2 linked regions of the Myxosarcina sp. GI1 genome follow. The protein of the gene in region 2 interacts with the protein of the main gene of each other region in a pairwise test. Links are inferred from orthologs where the notes say so. Each region holds a gene or a part of one and is shown on either strand. Other genes may lie near its edges.

Evidence for each region.
Region 1: the proteins of uvrA (region 2) and uvrB interact in binary tests that used the Escherichia coli proteins (3 or more experiments, as listed by UniProt). The link is inferred for Myxosarcina sp. GI1 from one-to-one orthologs.

What each region holds. Positions count from the first base shown.
Region 1 is NZ_JRFE01000020.1:4,707-20,695, forward strand. The notes cover bases 7,300-10,276. They hold uvrB (excinuclease ABC subunit UvrB), read right to left. Parts: upstream 9,803-10,276; coding sequence 7,796-9,802; downstream 7,300-7,795. Other genes in these bases: KV40_RS15305 (16S rRNA (cytosine(967)-C(5))-methyltransferase), read right to left, coding at 7,300-7,745; KV40_RS15315 (DUF4278 domain-containing protein), read left to right, coding at 10,125-10,276. Outside these bases: KV40_RS15255 (DUF86 domain-containing protein), read right to left, coding at 1-133; KV40_RS15260 (nucleotidyltransferase family protein), read right to left, coding at 69-434; KV40_RS15265 (cupin domain-containing protein), read right to left, coding at 555-1,004; KV40_RS15270 (HAD family hydrolase), read right to left, coding at 1,036-1,779; speD (adenosylmethionine decarboxylase), read left to right, coding at 2,114-2,482; KV40_RS15280 (DUF6464 family protein), read left to right, coding at 2,547-2,876; KV40_RS15285 (tRNA (guanine-N1)-methyltransferase), read left to right, coding at 3,037-4,098; KV40_RS15290 (RNA-binding protein), read right to left, coding at 4,205-4,486; KV40_RS15295 (GIY-YIG nuclease family protein), read right to left, coding at 4,818-5,462; KV40_RS34960 (hypothetical protein), read right to left, coding at 5,620-5,790; KV40_RS15300 (TerB family tellurite resistance protein), read right to left, coding at 5,960-6,364; more of KV40_RS15305, read right to left, coding at 6,390-7,299; more of KV40_RS15315, read left to right, coding at 10,277-10,406; KV40_RS15320 (4Fe-4S binding protein), read left to right, coding at 10,999-12,798; KV40_RS15325 (FHA domain-containing protein), read left to right, coding at 12,873-14,459; KV40_RS15330 (CHAT domain-containing protein), read left to right, coding at 14,499-15,119; KV40_RS35750 (bifunctional serine/threonine-protein kinase/ABC transporter substrate-binding protein), read left to right, coding at 15,547-15,989. UniProt on the Escherichia coli protein: The UvrABC repair system catalyzes the recognition and processing of DNA lesions. A damage recognition complex composed of 2 UvrA and 2 UvrB subunits scans DNA for abnormalities.
Region 2 is NZ_JRFE01000015.1:220,327-228,464, forward strand. Bases 1,136-4,557 are described here. They hold uvrA (excinuclease ABC subunit UvrA), read right to left. Parts: upstream 4,255-4,557; coding sequence 1,336-4,254; downstream 1,136-1,335. Other genes in these bases: KV40_RS11575 (hypothetical protein), read right to left, coding at 1,136-1,222; KV40_RS34885 (hypothetical protein), read left to right, coding at 4,316-4,543. Also shown: more of KV40_RS11575, read right to left, coding at 914-1,135; KV40_RS11585 (PIN domain-containing protein), read right to left, coding at 4,565-4,993; KV40_RS11590 (hypothetical protein), read right to left, coding at 4,990-5,220; KV40_RS11595 (hypothetical protein), read left to right, coding at 5,453-5,671; KV40_RS11600 (hypothetical protein), read left to right, coding at 5,695-6,177; KV40_RS11605 (CTP synthase), read left to right, coding at 6,285-7,949. UniProt on the Escherichia coli protein: The UvrABC repair system catalyzes the recognition and processing of DNA lesions. UvrA is an ATPase and a DNA-binding protein. A damage recognition complex composed of 2 UvrA and 2 UvrB subunits scans DNA for abnormalities.

The sequences.
Region 1 (15,989 bases), on a different replicon or contig from region 2:
ATCTTACCAAGGCTAAAGACAACATTCGCTCTTTATCTAGATCTTTTCGACTCCGACCTTCAACAAAACTAATTGCTTCTTTTGCTGCTTGTTGTATGTGTTTGAATCTGGTTAAATCGTCTGACTTGGTCATATATTGGTACAGCTTCGCTTAACACTCTATCTCTAAAAAAATGACTCAATTCGTGTGGAGTTCTCAAATCTACTTCACGCCCTATTATTTCTGATAACTCGTCTTGTAGATCGATAATAGCCAAGCCTGGAGTTTTTCCCTCTTGAAACTCAACCAAAAGATCGACATCGCTGTTCGCTGTAAAATCATCTCTCAATACAGAACCAAACAGAGATAGTTTATTAATATGGTTGCGTCTGCAAAAGTTTTCTATCTTAAAAATGGGTATTTTAATAGGCAGAGAAAATAAATTCGTAGTCATATAAAGTAGCAAGATACTAAAAACTTTAATTTAGCCAAACTTTTGCATTTTTGTTATTTTCGCGATCGCTATTAGGAAAAGCGATCGCCTTAAAAGTTGGAAATAACTCTAACTCTAACTTTAGGCGGGATACTGGTCGAATTTTTGCGTTAATTCTAATAGTTCTTTCTGGGTTGGTTTTCGTCCGTCTTTAGTTAATTCGGCTAATCCTTCAAAGTATTGCTCTCGCGAGTCGGCAGGACAAAACATAATCAACATTTTAGCTGGCATCGAGCTAGGATTGGAAAAACCGTGACGGGTATTTTCGGGAACATTCATTAAAGTTCCTGACACAGCAGTTATTTTTTCCTGTCCCAATACCAACTCTACTTCACCTTCTAAAACATAAAATGTCTCGGTCATTTCTTTGTGGATATGAGGACTGGCACCGTCGGTTTCTGGTTCTAAGGTAAACTCAAACAGACCAAAATGACCGTGAGTGTCTTTTCCCGTTAGTTTAAAGGTACAGGTACTGGTACCAATTGTTACTGACTTGCCTTCACTAGGCTGAAGAATAATAGGTAATGACATTTTAAATATTTGTTTCTTACTTACGGCAAAATCATAGTAATTTCTTCAAACTGTCGATATCCAAATAGCTATGATTTTGGCAATCTCCCTGTAAAATCTCAAAAGGTTGTTCTGGTTCTCCCAAATGATTTAAAATTAATGCCGCTTCGCTAAAATCTTGCTCTTTGGTATAGTCATTAACGGTAACGATGGTTTTTATTCCAGCAGCGATCGCAGCTTGCAAACCGTGTTGAGAATCTTCAAACACCAAACAGTTTTTTGGCGATAAGTTCATCTGTTCTAAAACGTAATTGTAGATATCTGGTGCAGGTTTTTTGTGGGGAACGATATCGCCTGCAGCAATAACTTCAAACCAGTCGGGATGAAAATGCCGAATTAAAGCCTCCGTACTTTCTAAACTGCTAGTTGTAGCTATAGCCAATCTTATCGACTCTGCTTTGGCTGCGCTAATTAATCTTTTAACTCCCGTACGAAAGGAAATTTTTCCCGATGCAAGTAGTTGTTGATAATATTGACTTTTAATTTGGTGAAGGTCGGCAATAAAATCTTTAATATCTTTATCGAATTTAATAGCGGGATGCTGTTGCTGGAGATAAAATTTAATTCTTTCTTTTCCTCCCGAAATAGCCAAAAGTTCTCTATACAAATCTCTCTTCCAGTGCCAATCTAGCTCGGCTTTTTCAAAAGCATGATTGAATGCCACCCGATGCCCATCTTCTTCGGTATTGGCTAAAGTTCCATCAACATCAAAAATCAAAGCTTGTAATTTAGACATATTATCTTTTAAAGATAAAGTCTGGTAAAAAAAAACTTGTCTCCGATCTGACTGTATCAATAATCAAAGCGTTTAACAAGCAGTGTAATTTAGCCAGATTTTTAATCTAGTTTACGTCGAGCGAGATCGCAATGAAAGAACGGCGAGATTTGCTAGCGATCGCCAGTAGCTAAATTAAAGAATAAAAAGTACACGGCTACAATAGTAGTATTCTCACGATAATAGCGTGTCTTTGCCGAATAAAATTAAGCTTTAATCTTAAAAGGCGTTTATTTATGCTACGTCTAATACTTACCATAGCTCGCTCGAAGATAGTTGGAGGGTATGCCAGCCTGTGAACAAAATAGGAACTCATTTGGTGTTAGATGCTTGGCAGGCACCAGCAGCACTATTAAACGATCCCCAACAAATACGTCGGGCTTTGCTTGCAGCAGTTGCGGCAGGAGAAGGTACAATTATCGATCTCTGCGTACATCAATTTAGTCCGCAAGGCATAACAGCTACAGCTACTTTAGCCGAATCTCATATAGCTATCCATACCTGGCCCGAACACGGTTATTTTGCTGCCGATTTATTTTTTTGCGGCAAAGGAAAGCCAGAAAGAGCCATGAAAGTTTTACAAACAGCACTGCAAGCTAAAAACATTAAATTACAGCAGGTCGAACGAGGCTTTCTTTTGCCAGATTTATTGAGTCAACCTTAGAAACTTCTCTCTACCTATAAGAAAATAAACATATTCCGCCGTGCCATATTTTTCGTACATAATAATGACTAATGGTTTATCTCATCTGGTTGCTCTGAAGCTAGGTATCCTCTTAGTTCTTGGCATTTTACCCGCTTTGACTTATTTATTTATCTTGCAGAAACTCAATCGTAGGTGGCAAGAGCGACTCAGACAGTTTCGGACACTCAATTCATATCGCGATCGCGATTTGTTTGCTGTTTATTATCGCGATCGCCGTCGAACACTAAGCAAACGCTATATTGGCGATCTCAGTTGTCTGTATAATGCTCGTTCTCCTTATATTCGCTGTGCAGTTAATCCTCAAGGACCGTGCAAGGAATGTTTTTACTATCAAAAAAAAGACGCTTGCTAGCCGCAAACGCCTTGATGCCACTCTAAGTCTAAGTCAAAGCTACTCTGCTAATATTGACTCGTCAACTCACTTGAAAACGGTATCATCAATTAAATGACCATAAAATCGGATAAAACAGATTCTTTTTCTTTGGCAGACAGAAGGTAAAGCAAAATTTCAGATAGGCAACGCCTTTTATAACCCTCAAACCAAAATAGTGAGGGATTTGGGTATTTTAGCTGCTGCTGCCTATCGTCAGGATAATGGCAGCCTGAGAATATTGGATACTTTGGCAGGTTGTGGAGTTCGCAGTTTGCGCTATTGCCTGGAAAGCCATGCCGATTACTTATGGATAAATGAAGGTAATCCCGAATTACATTCTCTGCTGCAACAAAATTTAGCTCCTGCGATCGCATCTTTTCGACTAACTAACTTCGACGCGCATCGAGTTTTTTTTGAGTGTTACTCTCACCGAGACTATTACGATTTGGTTGATGTAGACTGTTTTGGTACTGCCGCTCCCTATCTAAGTACGATGCTGTGGGCGACAAAAATTGGCGGTCTGATGTACCTTACCAGCACTGACGGACGTACTCTAACGGGTCATCTACCAGAAAATAGTTTAGCAGCTTATGGGGCGATCGCTCGTTCCCATCCTGCCGCTCACGAACAGGCTTTAAGATTGTTAATTGGTAGCGTACAGCAGCAGGCGGCTACCAAAGGTTTGGGGATCGAACCTTTATTTTCGCTGTTTACGGGCAAAACCTATCGTTTGATGCTGCGATTAATTCATAAACCCAAGCTAACTACTAAAAATTATGGTTTTATCGCCTACTGTCATAGTTGTGGCAATTACCAAACAGTTACCTGGCGTAAATTGGGTAAAGTTAGCTGTAGCTGTCCCAATCCTTCAGTAATTTTAAGTGGCGCGATGTGGCAGGGAGAACTGCATCAAAAACCATATATCGAGCGTTTGCTGAGTATGGCGCAACAGTGGCAGTGGCAAGAAGCAGAAAAATTACTGTCCAAGCTGGCAGCAGAAATAGATACTCCGCCTTACTTTTATACTTTAGGTGAAATTGGTAAACGAGGTAAGCTAGATCTTCCCAGGCGATCGCAGTTAATCAAAGCCTTACAAGATGCTGGTTATCGAGCCAGTAAGACTCATATCAATAATTTGGCAATAAAAACTACTGCCGATATTTATACCTGTATCGATATCGCCAAACAAATTTCTCGATAACATTGCTAATTCTTTTATATTCAAACAACAAAGCGCCCCTAAAAAAGTGACGTAGACTAATCTACTCGTTTTTAGAAGCGTCGATTTTTTAGTTTAATTGCAAAGCTTAGAAACGGTTGTTTCGTCCACCACGATTTCTATTATCTTCGCGAGGTCTAGCTTTATTAACTTTTAGCTGACGATCCATCCATTCTGCTCCATCTAGAGCTTTGATAGCTTCGTCTTCATTAGCTTCCGATTCCATCTCGACAAATGCAAATCCTCTTGGACGACCTGTTTCGCGATCGCTAGGAATATGAACCCGTTTAACAGTTCCATATTCAGCGAAGACTTCGTTTAAGTCTTCTGAATTAACTTCGTAAGATAGATTGCCTACGTAAATTGACATATTTTAATTGTCTTCTCAATGAGTCTTGGGTTTAGAGAGACAGGATTATTGGAAAAGAAATAGCTCAATACTGTACGGAAAAAACCTGTAGATACTGAATACAAACCTAATCGTTAATCTGTTGATTCTCAGCCTTAATACTAACACTTTTGACAAAATAAAAACAAAATTGTCCTATTTTTTATCCCATGGCTTACCAATAACTTCTAAAACTCTCTTCTCAAGTGGCTTACAGTTTTTTAAATCTGGTTAATCTTTTGCCGTTCATTTCTTGATAGAGAACGCATAGAGTTAGTTCTTCTGATTCTCTATCTTCGGGTAAGAGAACAAATTAAGACTCAATTACCGAACTCCAATCGTCGTTTTTAATTGCTGCTTCTAATTTATGACGACGCTTGAGTTCGGCTTCGCTTTGTGTGTCTTGCGCTGCTAGTTCATCAGTAAGAGTCGCATCTGCCATTGCTTTTCTTAGTTTCAATTTCTTTTCTTCGTAAGTATTTTTTTCCGCTTCTGTCATGGTAGCTTTAGCTGCTTCGCCAATTGTACTCGCCCATGTACCTAACTTAGTTGTATTGCCGATTGGAGTATAATTTAACTCAGCCAACCATTCATCTTTTACTGTTTCCATCGCTTGACGCTTGGGAAACTTAATAGTTTTGACTCGAATAAAAGCGCAAACTTCTGCGCCGTTTTGGATAATGTGTCCTTTTAGAGAACGTAGGACATCCCTGGAATAACCAATATACTGATAAATGCGTTCTCTGTCTAAAACTGCATAAACCCCTGCAACTTTAGTATTTTCCGTCTGGTTTTGCCACTCTGACACCGTTACTATGGCTGTTCCATCAGAATCTAAGACAATGGAATTGCGATCGACATTATGTTCATCATCAGAACTATACAAAAAACTGTGTAATCCTTGATGAGCTTGAGGAACATTTTGATGTTCGATGGGAGTATTATGTTCGGGTTCCACAAAATTAGCCTATGTTAAGAGTCATCAATTATCCTAGCTAGAGCTTACTGGATAAAACGAATATAGATAAGAATCGTAATTTAGTTGGTAGGGTAAAATATAGGGAAAAGCAGAATAAACTTAATTTGACTTAGAGTATCTTTTTGTTTCACATTCTCTATCTTAGTTGGCAAGGATTAATATTAAGCTCGGATATTTTAGCGATGCGGATATCTGATGCTTTTACATTTTCTGCATCAAGATTGCTATTACCTAAAGCACTTTCTTTAAATACTTTACTTTGTGGTATGTAGTAATAGTAGTGATAACTATACTGTATATCGTCCACGTCATCTTTTCTTATCTTTATCTAGCGCAATCTGAAGAGATTCTACTAGTTTTCTTTTATGTGTCCCAAAATTCATGGTTAACTTTTAGAAATTGAGATCGCCACACAAAATCTTTTCATTAATCATTACTCGCTACTCGCTACTCGCTACTCGCTACTCGCTACCCAATCATACATGCTGTTCCATTGCCGACCGATATAGCTTTTGAATTTTTCTCAATAGTTTATTAAATATCTTTTTGTTAGATTCGTTGGCAGAATCTAAATGCTCGATCTTTTCAATTAGTTTGGCTTCGCGAATATCAACATAGCCGTCGCTGTAGATCAAGCCACTAATTTTTTCTAGCAACTCCAAATAGTCTTCGTGAGAATGATCTTCTCCTAAATAATCTTCTAACCACTGATAGCATTCTATAGGCTGTACGGGACGCAGTTCTGACAATAAAGGTCTAATTTCGGGATCGTTTGCCAGTTGAAATTCTTGCGCCACGCGACGTAAATATCTTCTTTCTTCTGGTTGAATAATGCCGTCTATCCAAGCAGCACCAATTAAAATTTTAAGTAATGTTTTCATTTTTTCTACTGTGTCTATTGGCAGACTACAAAATTTTTTGTAACTTCACCATGAAAAATCCGTCCATATTGTTATGGTGAGGATAAATTTCGATCCAGCCTTCTGGATCGACAAAATGACTGGCGGGAGATGAAGCCATAGGTAATTGTACTCTCCAATTAGGATTGTGTTTTAAAAAAGTTTGTATTACTTTTTTATTTTCTACATAGTTGAGAGTACAAGTGGCATATACCAAAACACCGTTTGGTTTTACCCAGGTTGCTACTTCTGCTAACAGTTCCTTTTGTAACTCAACAAGTTTATCAATTGCCTCTGGATGTCGCCAACGAATGTCGGGACGTTTGCCTAAAGTCCCCAAACCAGAACAGGGTGCGTCTAATAAGACTCGATCGCCTGTTTCTTTAAATTGTGTTAAGTTACGACTGTCACCCGTTTGTATTGTAATAGATTTTAACTGTAAGCGTGCGGCGTTAGCTCTAACTTTTTCCAGGCGTTTGGTAGCGCGATCGCAAGCAATAACGAACCCGCGATCGCTCATTAATTCGGCAATATGAGTGGTTTTTCCTCCTGGTGCGGCACAGGCATCGATAATCGTTTCTCCAGGCTGGGGATCGAGAAAATGGCTTACTAGTTGTGCGCTGCTGTCTTGCACTACCCACCAGCCTTCTTTATATCCTGGTAAAGAAGTAATTTCTCCCGTACTATTATTAATCCGCAAAGCTTGAGGTAAATGCGGCATGGGGGACACGGATACACCCTTAGCTTTTAAAGCAGCCGTTACTTCTGCTACTGTAGTTTTGAGAATATTAACTCGCAGATCGATATGCGGCGACTGGTTGAACCACATCGCTAGTTTCTCAGCTTCAGTAAATGACAGTTGTTCTAACCAAGTTTTAACGATCCAGTCGGGAAAGCTGTGTAAAATACCCAACCTTTGTACGGTATCTTCTGGAAGCCGCAAGGGATCGCCATGTTCTGCCTGTCGGAGATATTCACGCAATATACCGTTTACTACCCCCGCTAGCTTGTTTAAACCGTTGGCTTTGGCAAGTTCGACGCTGGTGTTTACCGCCGCCGAGGGGGGAATGCGATCGCTATAGCGTAATTGATACAAACCTAAGTGTAAGATAATTCGCAAATCTAAAGGTTGCTGTCGGGCATTTTTTTTGCCCAGGCGATCGATTAAAGCATCCAGGGTTCGCTGGCGGCGTACTACTCCATACACCAGTTCGCAAACCAAACCGCGATCTTGTCTTTCAATAGACTGGTTTCGCAAAACGCGATCTAAGGCAATGTCGGTATATGCCTGCTGTTGGTAAACATTTTTTAAGGCGAGAAAAGCTAATTGGCGAGAGTTGGTAGCTGGTAGGCGGTCGATCATTTACAAAAAGTAGTAGAGGACGTTCCATGAAACGTCCGTACGAGATGAATTTAGATACGTTTTTTGCCTAATAATTTATCGCGTAGATTTTGAATGCGATCGCGATATTTTGCTGCTTCTTCAAATTCTAAATTTTTGGCAGCTTCTTTCATTTTGGCTTCTAGCTGCTCTATCAAATCGGGAATTTGTTCTAAAGAGAGTTCGTTGGAATTTTCGTAAATTTCTTCTAACTGCTCTTTATTTAAGCGACGAGAAATATCTAAGAAAGCCAGAATCGCATTGTCACCTTTTTTGATAATTGGTTTGGGGGTAATATTGTGCCTTTTGTTGTAGGCAACCTGAATATTACGTCTTCTTTCCGTTTCTTCAATCGCCCTTGCCATGCTATTGGTTAAATTGTCGGCGTATAAAATTGCCTCTCCGCGAACATGACGTGCGGCTCTACCTATAGTCTGAATAATCGAACTTTCCGATCGCAAAAAGCCTTCTTTATCGGCATCTAAAATTGCTACTAAAGATACTTCAGGTAGATCCAATCCCTCTCTTAGAAGGTTAACGCCAATTAAAACATCAAACTCACCATTTCTCAAAGCCTGTAAAATTTCAATCCGCTCGATCGATTTAATTTCCGAGTGAAGATACTGTACTTTAATATCTCGTTCGTTAAAATATTCGCTCAGATCTTCTGCCATTCTTTTAGTTAGAGTAGTAATCAAAACTCGTTCTTGCTTGGTAACACGCTCTTTAATTTCTCCTAAAAGATCGTCTACTTGTCCATCGGTAGGGCGCACCATAATTTCGGGATCGATTACTCCTGTAGGACGAATAATCTGCTCGATTACCCGATCTTCTGACTGCTCGAATTCCCATTTACCAGGGGTAGCAGAAACCAAAACGCATTGATTGACTTTCTGCCAAAATTCATCGGATTTTAAAGGACGATTATCAGCTGCCGAAGGCAGACGAAAGCCGTGTTCGATTAACACCATTTTTCGCGAGCGATCGCCGTTATACATACCCCGAATTTGCGGTACGGTAACGTGCGACTCATCGACAACTAATAGCCAATCATCGGGAAAATAGTCGATCAGACATTCTGGAGGTTCACCTGGCTTTCTACCTGCTAGATGTCGCGAATAGTTTTCTACGCCGTTGCAGTATCCTACTTCTCGTAATAGTTCTAAATCGTAACGGGCGCGTTGTGACAGTCTTTGAGCTTCTAAAAGTTTGTTTTGGTTTTCTAACTCGATTAAACGAGCGTCTAGTTCGGCTTGAATATCCAGACAGGCTTGCTCTAATCTTTCTTCTGGCGTAACAAAGTGACGGGCGGGATATATATTGATGCCATTCAAACTTTGTAAAATCTCTCCTGTAACTGGATCGACATAGCGCAGTGCCTCAATCTCATCGCCAAAAAACTCAATTCTGATAATGCGATCTTCATAAGCAGGAACGATTTCTAATACATCTCCCTTAACCCGAAATCTGCCCCGTTCGAGTTCGATATCGTTACGAGAATACTGTACCGACACTAAATCTCTAAGCAATTCACGCTGATTTACTTCCATGCCCATACGTAACGGAACTGCCGCTTTAAGATACTCTGAAGGTATACCCAAACCATAGATACAACTAATGGAAGCCACCACAATTACATCTCGGCGTTCAAAAAGCGATCGCGTTGCCGAGTGACGCAACATATCGATTTCGTCGTTAATCGAAGCGGTCTTTTCAATATAGGTATCGCTGACGGGAATATATGCTTCTGGCTGATAGTAGTCGTAATAACTAATAAAATACTCTACGGCATTGTTTGGAAAAAACTGCCGCAACTCGTTACATAGCTGCGCCGCCAGGGTTTTGTTATGAGCCAGTACCAATGTGGGTTTTTCGACGTTAGCAATGGTATGAGCGATGGAAAAGGTTTTACCCGTCCCCGTAGCACCCAAAAGAGTTTGAAAACGATTGCCTGCCTGAAGGGATTTAGTCAACTCGGCGATCGCCTGGGGCTGATCGCCCATTGGTTGAAATGGTGCTTGCAAATTGAATAAGCTCATGAACCAGAAAGCTAAAAAATCTCATTTTTAATGTAGCGCAGATAGAGATATTAGTACATTTGTAGGAATAAATAGGTAAAACCTTTAATAAACTTGTTGCGAACGGCTTCACCCTTCCTCACTTTTAAATCTCAAAAAACTTCCATTGCCTGTTGCCTGTTGCCTTTTAAGAACCCAAAGTATTTCAATAAACCGAGAATTGTTATGTATGAGCTTTTTTATGAGTTCTCGAATGAGTTTTATGAGCATTACTGTCCCTCTCGCCAATTAATATTAAATGCGAAAGACGAGCAAACAAACTTTAGGAGGGAGAACATCCAATATGAAATTAACTTTTTTAGGTAATAGTTATGAAGTAAATTTATCTCCTATTCGCATAACTGTAAGTAACATAGGGGGTAAATACAGAAGCCGTTTTTGGCTGAGAAAATCTCATGAAGAACAGCTTTTGCCCCAAGCTTATCATCACTTAAAATATCGTGGCGTTAGGTATGTAAGTACTGTTTACGCTAGAAATAGCAAAACTTCTGTAAGTGTTGCTATGGAGACAAATACCTCTAGCAAATACAATAATTTACCTCATTTATTTTTAAAAAAGGTATAGCAATCAAAAACCTTATTTATTTGCAAAAATTAAATTGCCAATAAATTTTAGAGAAAAGCGATAATTACAGCAATTTTCATATTAATTAAGTACAAAAGTAGACCAAACGAGAATCGCTGACCCCCTGGTGCCTAGTGCCTAGTGCCTAGTGCTTGACTAATCCAAAGTGTACCTCATCCAACTAAAAATTGCTGTAAGTTTAAATTCCATAAATAGAGGAAAATTATAGCGATTTGCATAGATCGAGAAGCATTCGTTTCATGTGAGCAATAGAAAAAATAATGTAATAACCAAAAGTTTTCGATAACTATGGCTAAATTTATATGAAAAAATCAGCGATCTTGATGTAACCTGAATTTAAAATTAATAGCTCTAAAGCCGTTTTATTAAATATAAAAAACTTTACTGTTTTGCGACCGATAAGTATGTTTATTCTGTGTGGCAGTAAAATTCTTACTTGGTTGAGTTAAACAAAAAATGCTCGATAAATTTGTTTGCTGCTAAAAAAACCAAAAATAATCGTAACAATTATATACCTAATTATACTTTTGATTTAATTATTTACTCATCAAGCTCAGTAGGTGCGACTCCAATGTTAAATCGAGTTTCCGAATCAAAAATGCACATTATTAGATGGGTGCTGGTAATTGGTTGGCTACTTCTCATTTTTTCCTTATTTTACGATCCGATTTCACACCATCTCAGCGATCCCAACAACTCGCTCAGTCCTTTTCGCGATCGCATTATTAGTCTTGCCAAGCTGCCCGATAGTTGCGTTAGAGTACAAGGTGAGTGTCTCTCTGAAACGCCTTATCCGATGGGAACCAGGTTTTTTTGGGGTATGATAGTTCCCTGTGCGATCGCGATCGTCTTTGTATTCGGTCACGAAACTTGGCGGCGTATTTGTCCGCTTTATTTTCTTTCTCAAATTCCCCGCACTTTGGGACTAGAGCCTAGATTAAATATTTCTAAAAATAGTTGGCTGGTTCGCAATCATATATACGTACAGTTTGCCCTACTGTTTATTGGTTTGAATTGTCGGATTCTGTTTATTAATTCAGCCTGTCTGGTTTTTGGTTTTTTTCTAGTCTTTACTATTCTTGCCGCTATAACCATAGTTTGGCTTTACGGGGGGCGAAGTTGGTGTCATTATGTTTGTCCTTTTGGCATGGTGCAAATGGTGTTTACAGGACCTAGAGGACTGTTAGGGAGTCAGGCTCATCAAGCTCCCCCTAGAAGCATAACTCAGTCTATGTGTCGCACTATAGATAGCAATACCAGCAAGGAAACTAGTGCCTGTATCAGTTGTAAATCACCTTGTTTGGATATTGATGCCGAGAGAACTTATTGGGAGTATCTAGCCAAGCCTGGGCGTAAATTGTTGCAATACGGTTATTTAGGGCTTGTAAGCGGTTATTTCTTTTACTATTACTTATATGCGGGTAATTTTAATTATTATTTTTCTGGTGTTTGGACTCATGAAGAGAATCAGCTAGCAACGCTTTTTAAGCCTGGTTTTTATCTTTTCGAGCGAGCGATCGCCATTCCCAAACTAGTTGCAGTTCCTCTAACTCTAGCTTTTTCTGTAGGAATATGTTGCCTAATTGGTAGCAAGTTTGAAAAAATACTGTTTTCTTACTTTAGAAAGCGCGATCCCCATATAAATCGTCAACAGGTTTTACATCGAGTTTTTACTCTTTGCACTTTTATTGCTTTCAACGCTTTTTTTGTCTATGGCGGGCGACCAGAAATTTTGCGCCTACCTTTGTTGGTTCAACTAACATTTAATGCCGCGATCGTCTTAGTCAGCACTATTTGGCTATATCGAACCTGGGGGCGTAGTTACGAACAATACAGTAAAGAAAGCCTGGCTAATAAATTACGCCGTCAACTAAAAAAACTATCTTTTGACTTCTCACAGTTTTTAGAAAGACGTTCCCTAGACGAATTAAATTCAGATGAGCTATACGTTTTAGCAACTGTATTGCCTAAAGCTACACGACAAGACCGCGATCGGGTTTACAAGGGAATATTAACAGAAGCATTATCAGAAAAGCGTTTCGAGCCTGATGTGAGTAAAGAAGCGCTCCAGCAACTCCGCGACAAGCTACAGCTTCGGGATGAAGAACACGATCGCCTGTTGACAGAAATCATTCAGGAAAACCCAAAACTTATAAATCCAGTTTCCTCTAAAAACTCCGAGCTTAGTTTGGCTAAAACAAAGTTTAAGGCTCTCAGAAACAAACAAAGTGGGAATCTAGCCAAACCAATTCAGACAAGCTATTTGTATCGTGCATTAACTCAAGTAAAAGGCGATCGCCATAAAAGACCAAAGGGTTACTCCCAGGACGTACCTACAAAAATTAGAAAAGTTGAAGACAAAATCGACTAAAAACGGCAACAGATCGACCGAACAAAAAGTATCGCTTAAAAACTTATATTTTAGTTCAAATTAAGGAGATGTTTATGTCAACAACTAATAGCATAAGCACGGCATTATTAGTAGAGCGGGCAGTTATAGCTACAAAAATTTTGCCGCCACCCACGTTCAAAATTAAAGCACTAAATGCCGAAACTGGTGAATACAAAGAGCAACTATTAACAACAGCAACTGGAAACCAAAATTGCCTACTTGGCAGACATCCCAGTTGCGATTTAGTTCTCGATAGTGCGGAAGTGAGTCGTATTCACGGTCGCATCTGGTATCAAGATGGACAGTGTTTCTTTACCGACTTTGGTAGTACCGATGGATCTCAAATTGACGGTCGGGAAGTCGAACACAAACAGGTGTATCCTTTGAAGCCAAATAATTTGCTTCGCATCGGTGGGTTTGTGCTGACCATCGCTCGGATGGATGAAGAAAACAGCTTGCAACATCAGCCAGCAGCAGCAGACAAAGAGCTTTCTAAACCACCTCATCAGTGGAATTCGGGAGAGCTTACCGTTCGCTGTATTCAAGCGATCGCCGAAACTCACGATGTCAAAACTTTTCGTTTTGTTGCCGAACCGTCAATATTGTTTGCTTATAAACCAGGACAGTTTGTCACCCTGGTTTTAGAAATTGCAGGTAAAAAAGTGTTGCGTTCTTATTCCATTTCTTCAACTCCTTCGCGTCCCCATATTTTGGAAATTACCGTCAAGCGAGTTCCACCACCAACTGATGCAGTTGATGCTCCACCAGGACTAGTTTCTAACTGGCTGCACGATAACATTTCCGTTGGCTCTCAGGTTAAATTAAAAGCACCGATGGGAAATTTTACCTGTGTAGATAAGGAAGCTCAAAAACTGCTATTTATTTCGGCTGGTAGCGGTATTACCCCGATGATGTCGATGTTGCGCTGGCTTTGCGATACCAAACCCGATGTTGATCTTGGCTTTATTCACAGCGCCCGCAGTCCTCGCAATGTTATCTTTCAGTACGAACTGGAATCGATGGCGGCGCGGTATCCCAATTTTAAGTTAGCAGTGACTACAACTCGCTCCGAACCAGGTCGAGCTTGGCAGGGATACAAAGGCAGACTCACTGAATTGATGCTGCAAGCGATCGCTCCCGACTATCAAGAGCGGTTAGTTTATGTCTGCGGTTCCAATCCTTTTATGGAGAGAGTTAAAACCATATTCAAAACCTTTGGTTTCCCGATGGAAAATTACTATGAAGAGAGCTTTAGCAGTCCGAAAAAGTCTTTTGCCACTAAAAACGAGTCTGAGCTAGTAGGTAGTCAAAAATTTTCTGACAGAGAGAGTTCTTTCAAGTCTGCTATTAAGAAGCAAGAAAATATTGTCTCTGTAAATACAGCTAAAACCGAATCTACTGTTGTAGTCTTTAGCAAATTAGGTAAAGAAATTTCCTGCGATTCTGAAGACACCGTTCTCGAAACCGCTGAAAGAGAAGGAATTGAGCTTCCCTTTGGCTGTCGCATGGGGGCTTGTGGAGCCTGCAAACTGCCCCTGTTAGAAGGAGAGGTTAGTTATGATGACGACCCTGGTTGTGAAGCGGGACAACTTTTTACCTGTATCGCCAAACCAGTAGGAAGGGTTGTAGTTGAAGCTTAATGAGATTGTTTAATCTCATTCGACCGATAAATACTGTATATGAAAACCAAAGTTTTGATTTTAGCTTCCAATTTACAGAGAACAACATCTTTAGGATTAAACCAGGAGATTCGTAACTTAAGCGAAATAATTAAAAGCTCGTCCGTTTGCTTTGAGATCGAAACTAGATTAGCCGTTCGCCCGCAAGATTTACAAACGGCACTACTAGAAGTAAAACCGAGAATCGTTCATTTTTGCGGACATGGAGAAGGAGAGCTAGGTTTAGTCTTAGAAAATAACTGGGGACAACTTTATTTAGCGAGTACAAATACTTTGGCAGATCTGTTTCGTCATTTTAGTCAGCAAATAGAGTGCGTCTTGCTTAATGCTTGTTACACTCAGGTGCAAGCCGAAGCAATTGCCAAACACATTAACTTTGTCGTAGGGATGCCACAGCCAATTTTAGACCGTAGCGCGATCGCTTTTAGTGCTGGGTTTTATAGTGCTTTGGGAGCAGGGAATCCTATTGGTAAAGCCTATGATTTTGGTCGCAACTGCATTCATTCAGAGTTTGGCGATTTATCTTCTTCACGTAAGTTAATAGCAGTCAAAGACAAGAAAGATATTATAGTTCCCCACCATTTAATCCCCAAACTTTTTACAAATCAGTCTAATATTTAGAGTTTGCGATCGCTTTTTTAATCGATCGCGATAATTATGAGTTTTTCTATGAGTCTGACTACAAATTGTATGAGCTTGAGATACCAAGAGTAAAACTAATATTGAATCTAAGTAGCAGACAAAAGTGAAGATTGAGATAAGAGTAAAATTGTAAGCTGTTATCGCCCTTTTATATCTTGTCAGCTACTGATTCTGTACTCGTTTGCCTGGTGCGATTGCTTTTAAAACTGAGCGTTGCATGGTTGCTGGATAACTGGGAAACGGGTAGCAGGGAAGACGAAGAAATTTCACGTCTTGTATAGCTATCCCTCAGACCTCCCATCCCCAAGTCAATCTAAACCATCTGATGATGATGCAACGTTCAAAATTGAAGGCTCTTACTACTTACAGATAATAAAACATGGGACTCATAGGACAAATAACAGATATGGATACTCTATTTCGTTCGGGTGATATTTTAAACTCTCGCTATCGAGTTTTGCGTCAGTTGGGACACGGGGGATTTGGTCGTACGTATTTGGCAGAAGATATCAATCGCTTTGACGAACCCTGCGTTCTCAAACAGTTTGCACCTCAACTACAAGGTTCTTTTGCACTTTCTAAAGCACAAGAACTATTCGAGCGCGAAGCAGGAGTTCTCTATCGTTTACAGCATCGGCAAATTCCTAGATTTCGTGAATTATTTCGCTACAAACACGAACATAAAGATTACTTGTTGTTGGTGCAAGACTATGTCGAAGGTCAAACCTATCACGAGCTTTTCAATCAATACGCCAGAGAAAGAAGAAAGTTGAGTGAAGCCGAAATAACCTGGTTACTCAGTCAAACTCTGCCTATTTTAGAATATATACATGCAATGGGAATGATTCA
Region 2 (8,138 bases):
GGTAATTTTCCTGCTTTTACCGAACAAACATCAACTTTTGCAGGTAATTTAGCTTTTGCCGAGCCTGAAAACAACAATCTAAATTTAGAAGTGCTTTTTTATAATATTGGTATTGGCGACAACACCAATATAATTTTGGGTACTTCTGGCATAGGAGCCGATGACATAGCAGGTACGGTTAACTTTTTAGACGGTGATGGCGGTTCGGGTGCGATTTCGGCTTTTGGCACTCGCAACCCAATTTATTTAGCTGCTGGCGATGCTGGTTTGGGCATCATTCATCGTCCTATCGAGGCAATTGAAATTTCGGCGGGTTATCTGGCATCAGAAGCTAACGATCCTAGTTCGGGTAGCGGTTTATTTAACGGAGCCTTTAGCGCGATCGGACAAGTTTTATTTACGCCTACAGATAGCTTGAGCTTTGCAGCTACTTACATTCACGGTTACAACCAGAGCGACACGGGAACTGGCAGTCTTTTATCTAACCTGCAATTTTTAACTGAAGCCATATTTGGCGAACCAATACCTACCGCCAGCGATAGCTATGGGGTGGAGTTATCCTGGTCACTGAGCGATCGCATTATTGTTGGCGGTTGGGGTGGATATAGTAGAGTTGCATTTTTAGACGAACAGTTTTTTGTAGATAGGCAAGATATTTGGAACTGGGCAGCAACTTTGGCAATAACAGATTTAGGCAAACAAGGTAGTATCGGTGGTTTAATTATCGGTATGGAGCCTTCCGTAGATAGTCCTAGTTTTTTAGCAGGAGTAGATGATTCTTGGCATTTAGAAGCTTTTTATCAATACCGAATAAATGACAATATTGCTGTTACTCCAGGGGTAGTTTGGATTACTGCACCTGATAATGATAATGATAATGACGATTTAGTTATTGGCACCGTTCGCACTACCCTTAGTTTTTAAATACTGCGATCGCGCCTTCACCTTTAGACTTATCGCGCAAAGCAACTTCAGGTTGTGGTAAAGATCGCCTTTGGGGTTTGAGCTTTATTCTTAACCAGCCAAAGCTACTAACTAGTATCGGCAAAGCAAAAACTATTACTAGCGCGATCGCCGCTACGCGAAAAATTACAGGGCGTTTACTACCGTTGGGAGGATTACCACAACTAAGGCAGATTTCTGCTTCAGAACTATTAAGACTGCCGCAAATGTTACAGGGTTCTAGTGCCATATATAGCATTACGTTAGTAGGTTGGGACATTAATCGGTTTTGTTAGGCAAAAGGCAAAAGGCAACTGTATTTAGCTCAATGTCTTAATACTCTCTTGTACTGCTATAAAATATAAACTGCCATACTTTGCAAGGAGCGATCGATTAAGAGCTAATAACTTCTGCTAAAGGATATTTTTTTAGTACCTGTTGGAGATATTTACCAGTATAGGATCGCTCATTTACTGCTATTGCTTCTGGCGTACCTTCAGCAATAATTTCACCGCCTTTATCGCCTCCTTCGGGACCGAGATCGATAATCCAGTCGGCACAGCGAATGACATCGAGGTTGTGTTCGATAACAATAAGTGAATTGCCTTTATCAACCAAACGCTGCAAGACGTTTAACAAATGATGCACGTCATAAAAAGATAGCCCAGTAGTCGGTTCGTCGATTAGATAGAGAGTTTTACCCGTAGCGCGACGGGACAACTCTGAAGCTAGTTTGACTCTTTGTGCCTCACCTCCCGATAGAGTCGGTGCTGGCTGTCCGAGTTTGATGTAACCCAAACCTACATCGACTAAAGTTTGTAGGCGACTAGCAGCGCGGGGAATATTTTTAAAAGTTTCTACCGCTTCTTCTACGGTCATGTTTAATACATCAGCGATGGAATAATTTTTATACTTAACCTGTAGAGTTTCTCGATTGTATCTGGCACCTTTGCAAACATCGCACTGAACGTAAACATCGGGCAAAAAATTCATTTCAATGACGTTTACCCCTTGTCCACCACAGGCTTCGCAGCGACCGCCTTTAACGTTAAACGAAAACCGTCCTGCTTTATATCCCCTGGCTTTTGCTTCTACTGTTTCGGCAAAAATAGCCCGAATTGCGTCAAAAACTCCCGTATAGGTAGCAGTGTTAGAACGAGGAGTTCTACCAATAGGAGACTGATCGATAGTAATTACTTTATCGATCGCCTGTAAACCAGTCACTTCTCCTAAATTAGTCGGAAAAGGAACCTTGCGAGTTAAGTGATGTTTTAAAGCTGGGTGCAGCAGTTCGTTAACCAGAGTAGATTTACCGCTACCAGAAACTCCAGTAATACAAACAAATTTACCCAAAGGAACATTAACGTCGATATGTTTGAGGTTGTTTTGGCGGCAATCTTGCAAGGTCAAGCCAACTGCTTTACCCGTTCTGCGTTCGGCAGGTGTAGCAATAACTCTTTTCCCAGCTAAATAAGCACCAGTCAGAGATTGTTCGGCAGTTAATAAAGCCGTTAAATTTCCCTGAACCACAACCTCGCCTCCATGTACCCCCGCATAAGGACCGATATCGACAATATCATCGGCATTGCGAATTGTATCTTCGTCGTGTTCGACTACGATTAGGGTATTGCCCAAATCTCTGAGTTTTTTGAGGGTAACGAGCAATTTATCGTTATCTCGCTGGTGCAAACCAATACTCGGTTCGTCAAGCACGTACAGCACCCCAGTTAACCCCGCACCAATTTGAGTTGCCAAACGAATACGCTGCGCTTCTCCTCCCGATAGAGTCATAGCAGCGCGGTCTAACGTTAGATAATCTAAGCCGACATCGAGCAAAAATTGCAGTCTGGCTCTAATTTCTTTTAAAGCTAGTTCGCCGATCGTTGCTTGCCGCTTGGTAAGCTGAAGATTATTAGTTCTAAACAAACATTCTCTAATAGGTACGCTGACTAGATCGTTGATGCGGTATCGACCCAAGCTAACCGATAGAGATGCAGGTTTGAGCCTTTGACCATGACAGACTTCACAGGGAAGATCGACTAAATACTGTTCTAGTTTCTGCTTGATACTATCAGAATTTGAATCGTGATAGTTGCGTTCTAGCATCTTGATTACGCCAGAATAATGCCGATGATAGCCTCGGCGATCGCCGCGACGGGTATCGGACTCAAAGTAGATTGCTTCGTCGCTACCGTAAAGAATTACCTGTTGCTGTTTCTTACTTAAGTCGTTCCAACGAGTTTGAATTTCAAAGCCATAAGCTTGCGCTACTCCGTAGAGCAGAGATAGATAGTAACTATTATCTCGATCCGACCAGGGCGCGATCGCACTATATACTGGCTGTGTCGGATCGGGTACTACCAGTTTTGGTGAGAAGGTGCGTAAACTGCCCAAACCGTGACAGTGAGAACAGGCACCGTAGGGAGAATTAAAAGAAAACAGTCGGGGAGATAACTCTTCAATTACCGCACCGTGTTCGGGACAGGCAAAGTTTTCCGAAAAAACTATTTCTTCTGACTGCTCGGTATCGTTTAAAATCTCGATAACGGCAACACCCTCTGACAGACGCAAACAGGTTGCTAAAGAATCGGCTACCCGCTCTTGAATGCTATCTTTTTTAATTAGTCGGTCTATAACAACTTCAATATTATGCTTGTAGTTTTTATCGAGAACGATATCATCACTCAACTGTTTGACTTCGCCATTGACGCGGACTCTCACAAAACCTTGAGCGGCAAGACTAGATAATAGCTGCTTGTGAGTCCCTTTCTTGCCCCTTACTACTGGCGCGAGAATTAGAAACTTGGTGCGATCGGGCAATTCCATAATGCGATCGCACATTTCATCGATAGTTTGAGGCAAAATCGGGCGATCGCACTGGGGACAGTGGGGTTCTCCCGCCCGACCAAATAATAATCTCAAATAGTCATAAATTTCCGTAACCGTACCGACAGTAGAACGGGGATTGTGAGAAGTTGATTTTTGATCGATGGAAATTGCAGGACTCAAACCTTCGATCGCATCGACATCTGGTTTATCTAACTGTCCTAAAAACTGACGGGCATAAGCACTTAGAGATTCTACATAACGCCTCTGTCCCTCGGCAAATATGGTATCGAAAGCTAGAGAAGATTTTCCCGATCCCGACACGCCAGTAAAGACAATTAACTTATTACGCGGTAATTCTAGATTGATGTTTTTTAGGTTATGCTGTCTCGCACCGCGAATACGAATAGTATTTTCATTGAAATTGCTATTGAAATTGTCGGGTTTAATGCCGTTTGTGGGGCGATCGTCGATCGACTGGGACATAAGGACAGTGGCTTAATATTCCTTAGTAATCTTAGCGTTTTCAGACAGTCTTGAAGCTAAAGTGAGCAAATTTTTTTTGAAGTTGGACGGGCGATCGCTAACTTTTCTAAGAATTAACCACAATAAATTAAATGTCACAATTGAAGAGAAGCCCGTTAACCCAACCAATAAACAAGCACAAGTCTGTCTGAGAGTTTGTCAAAATAAAGTAAGTATGTTTTCCATAGAGCGATCGCATCTTCGTAGGGCAAACAAACAACAACTAGGAACAGTTAGCGTTCAAGAATAGCTCATTGCTCACCAGATTAAATCAATCTTTATTTTGCGCTTTAACTTGCTGTAGTAATTCCTGAATCGATAATACAGATATAGGAGAACTCACAAACCCTTTATTATCGCGAGTTACAATCGCATCTAAATTTTGAGCAACTGCACTGAAGATCTGAACGGCATCTTCAAAATCATCAAAGCCAGAGTTGAAAGTGGACTCTAAAACTGCTCTATCAACTGAGCAAATAGTCATAACCGTTAATATCTCTGAAATCGCTTGTCGAGCAACTTCTGTGCTGCCAGAGTGTTTGCGAGCAATATAAAAAATATCTGTCAGGGTTGTTGCCGTAACATAACCAATAATCTGTCCAGTGCTGACAACTTCAAACAAAAGCTCCGCATCTTGAAGAAAAGGTTTTCTTTGCAATAGAAAATCCAAGACTATATTGGTATCGATTAAAACTTTCACTTGCTATACTTCTTTGTCCGTCTTTCTTCTAGCATGACAGCTACTTCTTCATCAGTTGGTGCGGGGCGATCTGTGGTTAATAAACCTCGCATCCGTTTAATTGCAGTGAAGCGATCGCCCTGAGAAACAGGGGCATTTTGTAAAGATTCGACGATCGCTGAAATTAGTTCGAGACGCTCTTCTGGAGAAAGCTTAACGGCTTCTGCTTTTAGTTGTTGTAGTCCCATTGCCTTCTTGCAAACTTAAATATATCTATCTTCTAGTATATGAAATCGGTTAATTATGAGATGAGCAATCGCATCTTCATAGGGCGAACAAATAGCAACTAGAAATAATTAGCGTCTCAAGAATAGCTCATTGCTCGCCAGATTAATTTGCAACATAGCATCAAAAATTTGTAGCGAGAAGCAACAAAAGTATAATTGAATATACATAGGACAAATGACAATATCCTAAAAAATGACCCTCAAAGAACAATTAATTCGTGAAATTGAGACAGCATCCGATCGCGTCATCGAAGAAGTTTTTGACTTTTTACTACTAGCAAAAATTAAGCATCACCGCTTGCAAGAATCACCCAAGCCTTTTGGCGTATTTATTGAAGAACTGGTTGCCGACATTCCTCAAGAAATTTTAGGCATTTTACCAACAGACAGTGCCGAACAGCATGACCATTAACATGAGTATTTTTGCTATTAATCATGTTTAGAGCGAGAAATTTATTTAAATTAGCGATTGTAATTGCGATCGCACTAATTGTTATTTCTATTTTTATCCCATCTGCAACAGCGGCAACACAAACATTTCAGTGGCAGGGTGCGAAGGGATATACGGTTAAAGGAGTGTTTGAATATGAGAGGCGATCGCCAGTTATTTCTCAGAAAGGCGCAGGGCAAACCGAAAATTTACAATCTTTGAAGGTTAATTTTTACGATCCTGCCAATAAGCTAATTCAGACTTACAACAACGTAACCGATGGGTTGGCTAAGGGAAATTATTTTGAGTTTCACTTCGATCCGACTACACAAAAGCTAATGGGTAATATCGATCTTGGTGGCGAAGTTGCTGGCGAAACTTACTTAAAAGGAACGGTTGAATGCGAATTATCTTTAATTGAGGTAGACTCATCTGGTAAAGAACACATTATCGATCGCGATTTTAGTTTGGCTGCTTCATCAAACTAATTATTTTGTTCGTACATAAAAATGAACTGACCTACAATCGCTTTTGTCAGCTAAAATTTTACTTTGGCCGATCGGGTCGCGCCTAAAATAAATGATGGGGAATTCTAATGGCTAAGTTCGTTTTTATTACTGGAGGAGTTGTTTCGAGTATCGGTAAAGGGATTGTTGCGGCTAGCTTGGGAAGATTACTCAAGTCGAGAAATTATTCGGTGTCTATTCTCAAACTAGACCCTTATATCAACGTCGATCCTGGTACGATGAGTCCCTATCAACATGGAGAAGTATTTGTTACCGATGATGGGGCAGAAACAGATTTAGATTTGGGACATTACGAACGCTTTACCGATACTTCGATGTCGCGTCTCAATAGCGTTACTACAGGTTCTATTTATCAAGCGGTAATCAATAAAGAAAGAAGGGGTGACTATCAGGGAGGAACGGTACAGGTAATTCCTCATATCACTAATGAAATTAAAGAAAGAATCCATCGAGTAGCCAGAAATACAGGTTCAGATCTCGTTATTACCGAAATTGGTGGTACTGTCGGCGATATCGAATCTTTGCCGTTTATGGAAGCAATTAGGCAGTTTCGCAAAGATGTCGGCAGAAATAACGTCATTTATATGCACGTTACCCTAATCCCCTGGATAAAAGCCGCAGGGGAAATGAAAACTAAGCCCACACAGCACTCAGTAAAAGAACTGCGCTCGATTGGCATTCAGCCAGATATTCTAGTGTGTCGCAGCGAAAGCCCTCTAAAAACGGGGATTAAAGAAAAAATCTCGGAATTTTGCGATGTACCCGTAGAATCAGTGGTAACTTCCAGAGATGCCAGTACGATTTACGAAGTACCATTAATTTTAGAACAGGAAGGTTTGGCGCAGCAGGTTTTAGAATTGTTGCACCTTGAAGCGCGTCAGCCGAATTTAGAAGACTGGCGCGGTTTAGTACAGAAAATGAATTCTCCTCGCACTCAAATTGAAGTTGCGATTGTTGGTAAGTACATCCAGCTTGGAGATGCTTACTTATCGGTTGTAGAAGCTTTGGAACACGCAGCGATCGCTGTAGAAGGTGACGTTCATTTACGCTGGGTCAGTGCCGAAGATCTTGAAATTCACGGCGCGGAGAAATATTTAAAAGATGTTAGCGGTATTATCGTTCCTGGCGGCTTTGGCATTCGTGGCGTAGATGGTAAAGTTGCTGCTATAGAATATGCTCGCCTCAATAAAATTCCTTTTTTAGGGCTTTGTCTGGGAATGCAGTGTTCGGCAATAGAATGGGCCCGTAATGTAGCCAATCTTCACGATGCTAATAGTTCCGAATTCGATCCCGAAAGTCCCAATCCAGTAATTAATATCCTACCCGAACAACAAGACGTAGTAGATTTGGGAGGAACCATGCGTTTGGGTATATATCCCTGTCGTTTAAAAATCGATACTCTCGCATCTTCTTTATACAAACAAGAAGTAGTATACGAACGTCATCGCCATCGTTATGAATTTAACAATGCCTATCGTCAACTGTTATTAGAAACTGGCTATGAAATTAGCGGTACTTCTCCCGATGGACGCTTGGTAGAAATTATCGAGTTACGCGATCATCCTTTCTTTCTGGCTACGCAGTTTCATCCCGAATTTCGTTCTCGTCCTAATGAACCCCACCCACTATTTTTGGGATTTGTTCGCACTGGACTTCACAAACACAATGAAGCTCAAAAACAACCCATAATGGCAAATAATGGCAAACATTCAACAATTGACAATGAACAGTGAACAATTTTCATTGACTAACCTTAAAGTCGCTCATCAAAATTTATTGCTAATTGCTCATTGAAAAGTTTAATGTTAAACGAGCTTTGCTCATTAATAAAATATGGCGATCGCGACAAACATAATCTTTGTTTATATCCTAAGAAAGAGTGCATAAGATTTATTTTTGCCAACACTGTAAATATAGATGCA